Linked DNA regions of Variovorax paradoxus. The protein of the gene in region 2 interacts with the protein of the main gene of each other region in a pairwise test. Links are inferred from orthologs where the notes say so. Each region holds a gene or a part of one and is shown on either strand. Other genes may lie near its edges.

Region 1 (5,676 bases), 920 kb from region 2 along the record:
GCAGCCACTTCGAAAGCGGCAAGGCGGTCTACGAGCTGAACGAAGGCACCCACCACGACCACCTGATCTGCACCTCGTGCGGCAAGGTCGAGGAGTTCTATGACGCCGAGATCGAGCGCCGCCAGCAGATGATCGCCAAGGACAAGGGCTGGATCCTGCAGGACCACGCCATGTCGCTGTACGGCCTGTGCGGCGATTGCGTCAAGAAGCGCTGACGCTGAAGACCTGCTGAAGCAGACAGCGGCCCTTCCAGCCCTTCAGCTGGAAGGGCTTTTTTCTTTGCTCAGTCCGGATCGCGCCCGCTCTCCATCGCCTTGTGGTGGCGCGCCACGAAATCGGCATACGTGTCGATGCCGCGCAGCTGCAGGATCGAATTGCGCACCGCGGCTTCCACCAGCACGGCGATGTTGCGCCCCGCCACCACCTGGATGATGACCTTGCGCACCGGAATGCCCAGCACGTCCTGCGTGAGCGGCGCCGAGGGCATGCGCTCGTAGTCGCGCTCGAAGCTGTCGCGCCGCACGAGGTGCACGATGAGCTTCAGGCGCATCTTCCGGCGCACGGCCGTCTCGCCGAAGATCGCGCGGATGTCCAGCAGGCCGATGCCGCGCACCTCCAGCAGGTTCAGCAGCAGGTCGGGGCAGCGGCCCTCGATGGTGTTCTGGTTGATGCGGTACAGGTCGACCGCGTCGTCGGCCACGAGGCCGTTGCCGCGCGAGATCAGCTCCAGGCCGAGCTCGCTTTTGCCCAGGCCCGACTCGCCCGTGATCATCACGCCCATGCCCAGGATGTCCATGAACACGCCGTGCATCGAGGTGCGCTCGGCGAAGTGCTTGGACAGGTACGCGCGCAGCAGGTCGATCACGAAGGCCGACGATTCGCGCGTGGCAAAGAGCGGCAGCTGCGCGCGCTCGCAGATCGACAGCAGCTCGTCGGGCGCGGCCTGGCCGTCGGCCAGCACCAGCATCGGCGGCTCCAGCGTGACGATGCGCCCGATGCGGCGCACGCAGTCTTCCTTGCTGCCGCGCGTGAGGTAGGCCACCTCGCGCGCGCCCAGAATCTGCACGCGGTACGGGTGGATGTAGTTCAGGTAGCCGACCAGGTCGGCGGCCGACTGCGCGCGGCTGATGACGTCGGGGTCGAACTGGCGCTCCGAGGCGCCGAGCCCCGCGAGCCATTCCCAGCGGAGCGATCCGCGGAACTCCTCGAACATGGCATCGGCGCTGATGACGGTCGGCTTCATGCGTGCGGCGGCCGGCGCGGGACGCCGGCATTCTGGTCAGGATGGAGGGAGAGAAAGCGTCGCCGCAGCTTATCAGCAGCGGCCCGCCCGGCGCGTGCGCTCAGGCGACCTGGGTCGATTGCCAGCCGGCAATGAGGCCGTGCAGCGCGGCAGCGTCGGTGCTGGACTTGATCTGCTCGCGCAGGCCGGCGTCGCTCAGCAGCTCGGCAATTTCAGACAGGATTTCGAGGTGCTTCTGCGTGGCCGCTTCGGGCACCAGCAGGAAGATCAGCAGCGCGACGGGCTGCTCGTCGGGGGCGTCGAAGCCGATGGGGTTCGCCAGCTGGAACACCGCGGCCATCGGCGCCTTGAGGCCCTTGATGCGGCCATGCGGAATGGCAACGCCATGGCCCAGACCGGTGGAGCCGAGACGCTCGCGCGCAAACAGGCTGTCGGTGATCAGGGCGCGTCCCAGGCCATGAAGGCTTTCGAACAGAAGGCCAGCTTCTTCGAAAGCACGTTTCTTGCTGGTGGCGTCAACGCTCACGAGCACTTGAGCGGGCGGCAGGATGGACGCGAGGCGATTCATGGTGGGGTCAGAGCGGGGGCGATTATGCACCTCCTTGGTAAAAACCCCCAGTCCCCCTAATTACTTTCGTCTACATGTGTTGCCGTGAGGCGTCGCTTCCCCTGTAAGCCTTTGCAAAGCCCCACCAATATGCTCGGACAAACAAAAGGCCGCCCGAAGGCGGCCTGCGATGCGGGGCGCGGGGCCCGGACTTACATCACGCGCTTGGGCGCCACGTGATGGTGGTCTTGCAGGCGATCCTTGTGGCGGACCACCTGGCGGTCGAGCTTGTCGACCAGTTCATCGACCGCGGCGTACAGATCAGCGTGGCTCGATTCCGCGAACATGTCATTGCCCTTGACGTGAATGTTGCACTCCGCCCTTTGGCGGCGTTCCTTTTCCTTCTGCTTTTCCACCGTGAGGATCACCTTGACATCGACCACCTGGTCGAAATGTCGCGTGATCCGGTCCAGCTTGCTCGTGACGTAGGTGCGCAAGGCAGGTGTGACGTCGAGGTGATGACCGCTGATCGTCAAATTCATGAATGACCTCCTGAGAATTGACGGTTGGGGAAATGACCGCGCTCCAGGATGAAGCGTGGCCGGCGAAACAGGTGAGGTTGGGAGAGAGGGAGAAGAAGAGAGAGAGGAAGAGAGAGATCGAGAAAGGGGGCGGTCGGATTCACTATGCCCAAGCTGTCACGGTATTGCAATACCGGGGCTTGCCCGAGTGACGCGCCGGTGTATTGCATGCGCTGATCCGCTATTGATTCCATAGCTACCCACGCGCAGGGGCATGCAGTTGCGGCACATTGGAAGCAAGTGTTTCCACGCACCACATGCAGTGACCCTCCCGGCCAAAGGGCCGGCCCGTTCAGCGCCAGGCGGCGCGCATGCGGTTGCGCAGGTCGATCACCGCGGCCGGCGGCGGCACGGCGGGCGGCAGCACCGGCGGCGGCGGCCAGGTCTGCAGATCGAAGCCCGCGAGGTCGGACTCGCTGATGAAGCGGGTGCGGTTGGCGTACAGGTGCCGGTCGCCACGCGCCGCCTGCTGCGTGATGTGGAAACGCTGCGGCATCACCAGGTGCAGGTGGTCGCGGGCCCGCGTCATCGCCACGTAGAGCAGGCGCCGCTCTTCTTCCAGTTCGTGCGCGCCCTGCGCCACGTCGGCCGGCATGCAGCCGTCGACCACGTTGATCACATGCACCGAGTTCCACTCCTGGCCCTTGGCCGAATGGATGGTCGACAGGATCAGGTAGTCCTCGTCGAGCAGCGGCGGGCCGGGCCGGTCGCTCGTGGCTTCGGGCGGATCGAGCGTGAGTTCGGTGAGGAAGCGTTCGCGCGAGCCATAGCCGCCCGCCAGCCGCGCCAGCTGCTCGACGTCGGCGCGCCGCACGCCCGAGGTGTCTTCGTACAACCGCTCCAGGTGCGGCTGGTACCACTGCATCGCGACTTCCACGTCGGCCGGCCACTTCAGCGACGGTTCGCGCAAGGCGGCATAGGCCTGGGCGAAGTCGGCCCACTGTTCACGCGCCGCCGACGGTGGCACGAAGTCGCGCACGGCCGCGGCCGGGTCGGCCGCCTGGTCCATCGCGTCGAGCAGGCGCGTGCCGGTGGCCGGGCCCACGCCGGGAATGAGCTGCGTGACGCGAAAGCCCGCCATGCGCCCCCGCGGGTTCTGCGCAAAACGCAGCACCGCGAGCAGGTCCTTCACGTGCGAGGCCTCGAGAAACTTGAGCCCGCCGAACTTCACGAACGGGATGTTGCGCCGCGCCAGCTCCAGTTCGAGGGCCGCGCTGTGCGACGAGGTGCGAAACAGCACCGCCTGCGACTTCAGCGCCAGCCCGCCCTCGCGGTGCGCCAGGATCTTGTCGGCCACCCAGCGTGCCTGCCCGGCCTCGTCGGGCACGAGCACCAGCACCGGCTTGCCGGCCGAGGGCTTGTCGGTCCACAGCGTCTTGGCGTGCCGCTCGGCGGCCTGCGCGATGACGCGGTTCGACGCGTCGAGGATCGGCTGCGTCGAGCGGTAGTTGCGCTCCAGCGTGACGATGCGCGCCTGCTGCGAGAACTGCGACGGAAAGTCGAGGATGTTGCGCACCGTGGCGCCGCGGAACGAGTAGATCGACTGCGCGTCGTCGCCCACCACTGTCACGCCGCGCCCGTCGGGCTTCATGGCCCGCAGGATCGCGGCCTGCAGCAGGTTGGTGTCCTGGTACTCGTCGACCAGCACATGGTCGAAGCGCGCGCCGACATGCGAGGCCAGCGCGGGCTCGGCGACCATCTCCGCCCAGTAGAGCAGCAGGTCGTCGTAGTCGAGCACGTTCTGCTGCTGCTTGGCTTCGACGTAGGCGCCGAACAGCGTCTTGAGCTGGGCCTCCCACTCGGCGCACCAGGGGAAGCTCTCTTTCAGCACCTCGGCCAGCGGTGCGCGCGTGTTCACGCAGCGCGAGTAGATCGACAGGCAGGTGCCCTTGCGCGGGAAGCGGTTGACCGTGGACGACAGCCCCAGCTCGTGCCGCACCAGCCCCATGAGGTCTTCGGCGTCGCCGCGGTCGTGGATGGTGAAGTTCTCGTCGAGCCCGATCTGCGCGGCGTATTCGCGCAGAAGCCGCGCGCCGATGCCGTGGAAGGTGCCGGCCCAGGGCAGCGCGGGCGGGCGTTCCGACTTCAGGCCCAGCACACGCGCCAGCACCTGGCCCGCGCGGCGCTCCATTTCCTGCGCGGCGCGGCGCGAGAAGGTGAGCAGCAGCAGCCGCTGCGGATCGACCCCGCCCGCGATCAGGTGCGCCACCCGGTGCGCCAGCGTGCTGGTCTTGCCCGAGCCCGCGCCAGCGATCACGAGCAGCGGCCGGTGGTCTTCGCCGACAGCAGCACCCACGCCGTGCTCGACCGCCGCGCGCTGGTCGTCGTTGAGCGCGGCGAGCGCCGCGGCCAAGCGCTCGGCTTGCGTCTTGGGTGCGGTGGAAATAACGGGGGGCGCAGCGGTCTGCATGGGCACGACTTTACTGTATGTCCGTCCAGTCCGAGTGCCTTGCCGCCCAATGGCCAGTGACATAATCGCGCCTCGCTGCAACCGGAGACTCCCCATGGAAACCGCCCCGTCTCGGCAGCTTTCAACTCCCTTGCGACGCCGCGCATGATGTACTGACGCCGGGTCCGCGGGAATTGAAAGCGCCCCTCCCTCGCCCATCGTTCAGTCATTCCCGGGAGTGAGCCCATGCTCAATATCTTTACGCTCGCCAACGGCCGCCTCGTCCAGGAAGAGATCGAGTCGCTCGAAGAGCTCTCCAAGTTCCAGCCGATCTGGGTCGACCTCGAGTCGCCCACGCTCGAAGAAAAGCGCTGGATCAAGCAGTACTACGGCCTCTCGATTCCCGAAGACGCGATGGACGAGGACATCGAGGAGTCGGCCCGCTTCTACGAAGAAGACAACGGCGAGCTGCACATCCGCTCCGACTTCCTGATCGACGACGACGAAGACCCGCGCACCGTGCGCGTCGCCTTCATCCTCAACCAGCACAACACCGACCTGCGCAGCCGCGGCGTGCTGTTCTCGATTCACGACGAAGACGTGCCCGTGTTCCGCCTGCTGCGCATGCGCGCACGTCGCGCGCCGGGGCTGATCGAAGACGCGAAGGAAGTCATGCTCAAGCTCTTCGACGCCGACGCCGAATACTCGGCCGACACGCTGGAGAACATCTACGACGAGCTCGAAGTGGCCGGCAAGAAGGTGCTGTCGGGCAACGTCAGCGACGAGCTGGCCGGCGAGGTGCTCGGCGCCATCGCGCGCCAGGAAGACCTGAACGGCCGCATCCGCCGCAACGTGATGGACACGCGCCGCGCCGTGAGCTTCATGATGCGCAGCAAGATGCTCAACGCCGAGCAGT
Region 2 (8,329 bases):
GCGTCCGCGCGCGCGATGACAACGACAAAAACGAAGACCGCCGACCTGCGCCCCGGCCACTGGGCCGATCCGCTCAATGCCCTGCAGGTCGAGAACCTGCACCGCATCACGCCCACGCTGTATCGCAGCGCGCAGCCGCGCCGCGCGAACGTGGCGGCGCTGCAGACGCTGGGCATCCGCACCGTCGTGAGCCTGCGCTCCTTCAACGACGACCGGAAGGTGTTTGCGGGCAGCGGCATCCGGCTGGTGCGCGTGCCGATCAACACCTGGTCGATCGACGATGCCAAGGTGCTGCGCGCGCTGGTCGCGATCCGCGAGGCCGAGAAGCAGGGCCCGGTGCTCATTCACTGCATGCACGGCGCCGACCGCACCGGCGTGGTGGCGGCCGTCTACCGCATGGCCGTGCAGGACTGGGACAAGGACAGCGCGCGCCAGGAGATGCTGCGCGGCGGCTATGGGTACCACACGATGTGGCGCAACATTCCGCGCTACCTCGAGCGGCTCGACCCGCTGAAGATGCGCCATGCGCTGGCCCATGCCCCGGTGATTCCCGTGGTGTCCTGAAGGCGCCAGCAGGCGCGCGCACCCGCTCCTATACTGGCCGCCCCGTGGCCGATGGCCATCTCCGAACGACCTTTCACAGGGGCTTCTCCATGGCACTCCAGCTGCGCTCTCTCATCCGTTCCAACGGCGAACTCGAACTCTCGCTGCACGACGACCCGATGCCCGAACCGCAGGCCCACGAGGTGGTGATCCGCGTCGAGGCCTCGCCGATGAACCCGTCGGACCTGGGCCTGCTGTTCGGCGCCGCCGACATGACCACCGCGGTGGCCTCCGGCACGGCCGATCGCCCTGTCGTCACCGCCATGGTGCCCGAGCGCGCACGCGCGTCGATGGCGGCGCGGCTCGACCAGTCGATGCCCGTGGGCAACGAGGGTGCGGGCGTGGTCGTCAAGGCCGGTTCGTCGCCGGCCGCGCAGGCATTGCTCGGCAAGACGGTGGCGGCCATCGGTGGTGCGATGTATTCGCAGTACCGCTGCCTCGCCGCTGCGCAGTGCCTGGAGCTGCCTGCGGATGCCACTCCTGCCGATGGCGCCTCGTGTTTCGTCAACCCGCTCACCTCGCTGAGCATGGTCGAGACCATGCGGATGGAAGGCCACAAGGCGCTGGTGCACACGGCAGCCGCGTCCAACCTCGGCCAGATGCTCAACAAGATCTGCCAGAAGGACGGCATCGACCTCGTCAACATCGTGCGCAAGCCCGAGCAGGAAGCGCTGCTGCGCAGCATCGGCGCGAAGTACGTCTGCAACGCGAGCTCGCCGGAATTTCTCGACCAGCTGACGGACGCCCTGGTCGCCACCGGCGCCACGCTGGCCTTCGACGCCACGGGCGGCGGCAAGCTCGCCGGCCAGATCCTCGGCTGCATGGAAGCGGCGCTGAACCGCACCGCCAAGGAATACAGCCGCTACGGCTCGACCACGCACAAGCAGGTCTACATCTACGGCGGCCTGGACCGCAGCCCGACCGAGTTCGTGCGCAACTTCGGCATGGCCTGGGGCATGGGCGGCTGGCTGCTGTTCCCGTTCCTGCAGAAGCTGGGCGATGAAGGCACGCAGCGGCTGCGTTCGCGCGTGGTGGCGGAGTTGAAGACGACGTTTGCGAGTCACTACACGCGGGAGGTGTCTCTTGTGGAGGCGCTGCAGCTGGATGCGATCGGGGTGTATGGGAAGCAGGCGACCGGGGAGAAATTCCTGCTGAATCCGAACAAGGGATTGGCGGCCTGATCGCTTGCGATCGAGTGAGCGGCTGTCGTGATGTGACGGCCGTTGCCCTCACCCCAACCCTCTCCCCGAGGGGAGAGGGAGCAAGACCTCGGCGTCGTTGACTGCCTTCTTGCGCACCTCTTGCTCTCTTGTCCCCGCCTTGTCCCCTCTCCCCTCGGGGAGAGGGTTAGGGTGAGGGCATGTGCCGCCGACAAAGCGCGGCCTCCTCACTAGACAACCAGCCGATACCCCACCGCCGTCTCCGTCAACAGATGCTTCGGCTGCGCCGGGTCCGTCTCCAGCTTCTGCCGCAGATGCCCCATGTAGATGCGCAGGTAGTGGCTCTGGTCCGTGTGCGACGGGCCCCACACCTCGCGCAGCAGCTGTCGCTGCGTCAGCACGCGGCCGGCGTTGGCCACCAGCACGGAGAGCAATCTGTACTCGGTCGGCGTGAGGTGCACCTCGGCGCCGGCGCGGCGCACGATGCGTGCGGCGCGGTCCAGTTCGATCTCGCCGAAGCGGAACACGGCCTCGGCGGCCGGTTCATCGCCGTTGCCGCTCGCGGCACGTGGGCGGCGCAGGTTGGCGCGCACGCGGGCCAGCAGTTCGCCGGTGCCGAAGGGCTTGGTGAGGTAGTCGTCGGCGCCGGCGTCGAGTGCGGCGATCTTGTCGGCTTCGTCGGTGCGGGCCGAGAGCACGATGATCGGCACCTGTGACCAGCCGCGCACATCGCGGATCAGCGACACGCCGTCGCCATCGGGCAGGCCCAGGTCGAGCACCAGCAGATCGGGTTGGCGCGTGCCGGCGGCGGCAAGGCCGTCGCGCAGGGTGCCGGCTTCGTGCACCTGCCAGCCTTCGGCCTCGAGCGCGCCGCGCACGAAGCGGCGGATCTGCGGCTCGTCTTCGATCACGATGGCGGTGGGGGATGGCATGGCGGGTTTCAGAGCTGGGCTTCAGCGGGTTCGGGCGGCTCGCGGCGCGGCAAGGTGACGGTGAATTCTGCACCGCCGTCGCGCGCATTCGCTGCGCTGATCTCGCCGCCGTGCGCGCTCACCACGGCACGGCAGATGGCCAAGCCGAGGCCGACGCCGGGCGTGGCGGACTCGGCCTCACCGCGCGTGAACTTGTCGAACAGTGTCTGCTCGCGGCCGTGCAGCGCGGCGGGCAGGCCGGGGCCGTGGTCGCGCACCGTGAGCACCAGCGTGCCGGGCTCGGCGCGCGCGCCCACCTCGATGGGCGCGGCGCCGTACTTGGCGGCGTTTTCCAGCAGGTTGACGAGCACGCGCTCGATGAGCACGGCGTCGAACTCGACCAGCGGCAGCTCGGGGTCCCACGCGGTCTGCACGGTCATGCCGCGCAATGCGGGGCGCGCGGCGCGGATGGCGGCGCCCACCACTTCTTCGACCGACTGCCAGTCGCGCCGCAGGTTGACGGTGCCGCCGGCCACGCCGCTTTCGAGCCGCGCCATGTCGAGCAGGTTGCTGACCAGCGCATGCAGCGCGTGGGCCTGCGTGACGATGGCGCGCGCGGCCTCGGTGTGTTCTTCGGGCGGAAGGGTCTGCAGCGATTCGGCCAGCGCGATGAGCGCGGTGAGCGGCGTGCGCACGTCGTGCGAGATGGCGCCGAGCAGCGCATTGCGCAGGCGCTCCGATTCCATCTCGACCACGGCGCGCTGCGCGACTTCGACGTAGTGCACGCGCTCCAGCGCGATGGCGATCTGGCGCGCGAGCGTGTCCAGCTGCTGCGCCTGCTCGGGAATCAGCAGCCAGCGCGGACGGGCCGGGCACAGCGCGAGCACGCCGCGCACGCGCATCGGCGCGCGCAGTGGCACGTAGTGCCAGGGCTGCGCGGCGAGCGTGGCGGTGGCCAGGCCGGCAGGCTGGCCGTGGCGGAAGGCCCAGTCGGCCACCTGCGCATCGAAGCCGGGCGCCGGGTCGGCGGGGGGCACGAGCTGGTCGGCCGCATCGGTGACCAGCACGCGCGCATGGCCGCCGAAATGGGCCTGCACGGCGGCGGCGCCGAGCGCGACGACCTGGGTGCTTTCGAGGGCGGCCGAGAGTTCGCGCGTGAGCTCGAACAGCGAGCGTGCGCGGCGCTCGCGGCTGGTCGACACGCCGGCCGCGAAGCGCAGCCCGGCCGTGAGCTGGCCCACCAGCAGGCCCACGCCGAGCATCACGGCGAAGGTCAGCAGGTACTGCACGTCGCTGACCGCGAAGGACAGGCGCGGCGCGACGAAGAAGTAGTCGAAGGCCGCCACGTTGAGCATCGCCGCGAGCGCCGACGGCCCGCGCCCGAAGCGCATCGCCACGCCCACCACGCCGAGCAGGAACAGCATGACGATGTTGGTGAGCTCCAGCACGCCGGTCAGCGGCGTGCACAGCAGCGTGAGCGCGATGCTGGAGGCAGCGGCCCACGCGTAGCCGGGCCAGCGCGATTGCGCGCGCTCGTCGTCTTCGTCGGCCTGCGTGGCGACCAGCGATGCTTGCGACAGGCGGCGTGCGCTGTCGGCGCGGCCGACTTCGAGGATGTCGAGCGCCGGTGCCCGTTGTGCCAGCGCGCGCGCCAGCGGCACCGCGGACGCACCCCACCAGCGCCGCCATCCGCGCACGGGCTCCGCGCGGCCGATGACCAGCGTCGCGCAGTTGAGGCGCCGCGCCTGCTCGGACAGTTGCTCGGCCACGTCGGCGCCGGTAAGCACGGCCGTGGCCGCGCCCAGTTCCTCGGCGAGCTTGAGCACGGCGAGGATGCGGTCGCGCTGCGCGGCATCGAGGCGCTGCAGCCGCGGCGTCTCGACATACGCGGCATGCCAGCGCACGTTGAGCTGGCCCGCGAGCCGCGCCGCCGTGCGCACGGTCTGCGCCGCGCCCTCGTGCGGACCGACGCAGGCCAGGATCGCGCCCGAGGTGTTCCAGGCCTGCAGCGCCGCGCCGCCCTGCCCGTTGCCGCCGGGGACCGACTGCTCGACGCGCCAGCCGCGCACGTCGTCTTCGACGTGCTCGGCGGTGCGGCGCAGGGCGATCTCGCGCAGCGCGATCAGGTTGCCCTTGCGGAAGAAGTTCTGTGCGGCGCGCTCGGCCTGCTGCGGCAGGTAGACCTTGCCGGCCGCGAGCCGCGCCGTGAGTTCGTCGGGCGTGACGTCGACCAGCACCACCTCGTCGGCCTCGTCGAGCACGCTGTCGGGCACGGTCTCGTGCACGCGCACGCCGGTGATGGCGCCGACGGTGCCGTTGAGGCTTTCGAGGTGCTGCACGTTGAGCGCCGACCACACCTCGATGCCCGCGGCCAGCAGCTCCTGCACGTCCTGCCAGCGCTTGGCGTGGCGCGAGCCGGGTGCGTTGGTGTGGGCCAGTTCGTCGACCAGCAGCACGGCGGGCTTGCGCGCCAGGGCGGCGTCTAAATCGAACTCGGCGAGCGTGCGGCCGCGATAAGGCAGCTCGCGCAGCGGCAGCGTGTCGAGCCCCGCGAGCAGCGCGGCCGTCTCGCTGCGGCCGTGCGTTTCGACCACGCCGATGAGCACGTCGCGTCCGGCCTCGCGCTCGCGCCGGGCGGCGCTGAGCATGGCCCAGGTCTTGCCCACGCCGGCGCTGGCGCCGAAGTAGATGCGCAGCTTGCCGCGCAGCGCGCGCGCCTCGTCGCTGCGCAGTTGCGCGAGCAGGGCGTCGGGGTCGGGGCGGGTCTCGGGCATGGGAAGGTGCAGGTTATCGCATCGGCCCGTTCTTGCGCCGCCGCGCATGCCGGCGCGCGGTGCGCGACAGCACCCACCAGGCAAAGCCCAGCGGCACGAACAGCGCCGCCATGGCCAGCAGCACGTGCAGCAGGTCAGAGACCATGGCGCAGGCCGCAGCGCGTGAGGTGATCGCGCCAGCTCATGAGCCGGCCGATCTCGCCCGAGGGCACGCATTCGATGAGCCGGTGCAGCACCTCAGCGTAGCGCGTGGTCGGAAAGCGGATCATCAGGCGCACGCAGGGCGCGTCGCTTTCCTGCGAGCTGCAGGCATGCAGCAGCGGCTCGCAGCGCACCACGCCGGCTTCGGCGCAGGCCGCAATGCTGCGGCGCACGCGCAGTGCGTCGGCGCAGCAGACGGTGACATCGAGCACGTGGAACTGCGTCGTGCGCGGCGCGATCGGACTTCGCACGACGCTGGGGTGGTCACGGTAAGCGGCATAGGCCATGGTTGTTTTCTCCTCAACGCACCGTCGAAGAAGCTTCAAGCGCCAGGTTCAGCGCCAGCACGTTGACGCGCGATTCGCCCAGCACGCCCCACAGCGGCTTCTGGGTGTTCTGCACGATCAGCGCATTCACCTGGTCGGGCGCCATGCCGCGTTCACGTGCCACACGGGCGGCCTGGTAGTGCGCGGCGGCGGGGCTGATGTCGGGGTCGAGCCCGCTGGCCGAGGCCGTGACGAGGTCCACGGGCACCGGCGCGGTGTTGCCCGCGTCAGCCGCGCGCAGCGCTTCGACGCGCGCCTTCACCGCATCGGCCAGCGCGGGGTTGAGCGGGCCCTGGTTGGAGCCGCCCGAGGCGCTGGCGTTGTAGGGCTGCGGCGCGGTGGCCGACGGGCGGCCCCAGAAGTGCTTCGGGTCGCTGAAGTTCTGGCCGATGAGCGCGGAGCCGACGGGCTTGCCGTCGCGCACGACGAGGCTGCCCGCCGCTTGCGATGGGAACAGCGACTGCGCGGCGCCTGTGACAGCCGCCGGGTAGATCAGGCCGGTGAGCGCGCTCAGCAGTGCGAAAAGCACGAGTGCGGGGCGAAAAATGCCACCGTTGTTGTTGGCGTTGGTGTTGTGGCTTGTCATGGTGAAGAACTCCTCAGACGAGATGGACGGCCACGAGCAGCCAGTCGATCAACTTGATGCCGATGAAAGGAACGAGCAGACCGCCCAGGCCGTAGATGGCGAGGTTGCGGCGCAGCAGCGCAGCGGCGCCCACCGGCCGGTAGCGCACACCCTTGAGCGCGAGCGGAATCAGGAACACGATGACGAGCGCGTTGAAGATCACCGCCGACAGAATGGCCGACGACGGGCTCGCAAGCCGCATCACGTTGAGCGCACCCAGCTGCGGATACGTCGACACGAAGATCGCCGGAATGATCGCGAAGTACTTCGCCACGTCGTTCGCGATCGAGAAGGTGGTGAGCGAGCCGCGCGTCATGAGCAGCGCCTTGCCGGTCTCCACCACCTCGAGCAGCTTGGTCGGGTTGGAGTCGAGGTCGACCATGTTGCCGGCCTCTTTCGCGGCCTGCGTGCCGCTGCCCATGGCCACGGCCACGTCGGCCTGCGCGAGCGCGGGGGCGTCGTTGGTGCCGTCACCGGTCATCGCGACCAGGCGGCCTTCGGCCTGGTACTTGCGGATGAGCGCAAGCTTGTCTTCGGGCGTGGCCTCGGCCAGGAAGTCGTCCACGCCGGCCTCGGCCGCGATGGCGGCGGCCGTGAGCTTGTTGTCGCCCGTGATCATCACGGTCTTGATGCCCATGCGGCGCAGCTCGGCAAAGCGCTCCTTGATGCCGGTCTTGACGATGTCCTTGAGTTCGACCACGCCGAGCACGCGGTTGCCTTCGGCCACGGCCAGCGGCGTGCTGCCGCGGCGTGCCGTTTCTTCGGCGGCGCGCAGCATCTCGGCTGGCATGGTGCCGCCGAACGATTCGACATGGCGGCGCACCGCATCGACCGCGCCCTTGCGCAGCACGATGGCGTCGGTGTCGAGGCTGTGGGGCGCGGCCGGCAGGTCGACACCGCTCATGCGGGTCTGCGCGGTGAACGGCACATAGCGCAGCACGTCGACAGAAGCGGCTTCGAGGCCATCGCGACGTGCCAGCTCGACGATGCTGCGGCCTTCGGGCGTTTCATCGGCCAGCGAGGCGAGCATGGCGGCGCGCGCGAGGCGGCCCTTCGGCACGCCCGGTGCGGGCAGGAAGGCGCTGGCCTGGCGGTTGCCGTGCGTGATGGTGCCGGTCTTGTCGAGCAGCAGCACGTCGACGTCGCCGGCGGCTTCCACCGCGCGGCCCGAGGTGGCGATCACGTTGGCCTGCATCATGCGACTCATGCCGGCCACGCCCACGGCCGAGAGCAGGCCGCCGATGGTGGTCGGGATCAGGCACACGAGCAGCGCGACCAGTGCGGTGAGCGACACCACGGTGCCCGCGCCCGCGGCCTCGACGCTGAACACCGAGAACGGCAGCAGCGTGACGGTGACCATGAGGAACACGATCGTCAGTGCGACCAGCAGGATGGTCAGCGCGATCTCGTTCGGCGTCTTGTGGCGCTTGGCCGCCTCGACCATGCCGATCATGCGGTCCAGGAACGACTCGCCCGGGTTCACCGAGATGCGCACCACCAGCCAGTCGGACAGCACGCGGGTGCCGCCGGTGACGGCCGAGAAGTCACCGCCCGATTCGCGCACCACAGGCGCCGATTCGCCGGTGATGGCGCTTTCATCGACCGAGGCCACGCCTTCGATGACCTCGCCGTCAAGCGGGATCACGTCGCCGGCTTCGACCAGCACGACGTCGCCCTTGCGCAGGTTGGGTGCCTGCTCCGGCAACCACGGCGCGCCATGGTGCGGCTG

The links. The genes of interacting proteins can lie anywhere in the genome.
Region 1: the proteins of GFK26_RS09130 (region 2) and GFK26_RS04890 interact in binary tests that used the Escherichia coli proteins (3 or more experiments, as listed by UniProt). The link is inferred for Variovorax paradoxus from one-to-one orthologs.

What each region holds. Positions count from the first base shown.
Region 1 is NZ_CP045644.1:1,088,626-1,094,301, forward strand. Bases 78-3,025 are described here. They hold GFK26_RS04890 (PTS sugar transporter subunit IIA), read right to left. Parts: upstream 1,812-3,025; coding sequence 1,344-1,811; downstream 78-1,343. Other genes in these bases: fur (ferric iron uptake transcriptional regulator), read left to right, coding at 78-215; hprK (HPr(Ser) kinase/phosphatase), read right to left, coding at 284-1,243; hpf (ribosome hibernation-promoting factor, HPF/YfiA family), read right to left, coding at 2,003-2,332; GFK26_RS04900 (ATP-dependent helicase), read right to left, coding at 2,664-3,025. In the rest of the region: more of fur, read left to right, coding at 1-77; more of GFK26_RS04900, read right to left, coding at 3,026-4,781; magnesium/cobalt transporter CorA, read left to right, coding at 5,007-5,676. UniProt on the Escherichia coli protein: Seems to have a role in regulating nitrogen assimilation.
Region 2 is NZ_CP045644.1:2,001,877-2,010,205, reverse strand. The notes cover bases 2,504-5,785. They hold GFK26_RS09130 (DUF4118 domain-containing protein), read right to left. Parts: upstream 5,449-5,785; coding sequence 2,704-5,448; downstream 2,504-2,703. Other genes in these bases: GFK26_RS09125 (hypothetical protein), read right to left, coding at 5,583-5,785; GFK26_RS34455 (hypothetical protein), read right to left, coding at 5,462-5,593; kdpE (two-component system response regulator KdpE), read right to left, coding at 2,504-2,695. Also shown: GFK26_RS09150 (hypothetical protein), read left to right, coding at 1-19; GFK26_RS09145 (dual specificity protein phosphatase family protein), read left to right, coding at 16-564; GFK26_RS09140 (zinc-binding dehydrogenase), read left to right, coding at 654-1,784; more of kdpE, read right to left, coding at 1,994-2,503; more of GFK26_RS09125, read right to left, coding at 5,786-5,936; potassium-transporting ATPase subunit KdpC, read right to left, coding at 5,950-6,561; potassium-transporting ATPase subunit KdpB, read right to left, coding at 6,575-8,329. UniProt on the Escherichia coli protein: Member of the two-component regulatory system KdpD/KdpE involved in the regulation of the kdp operon. KdpD may function as a membrane-associated protein kinase that phosphorylates KdpE in response to environmental signals.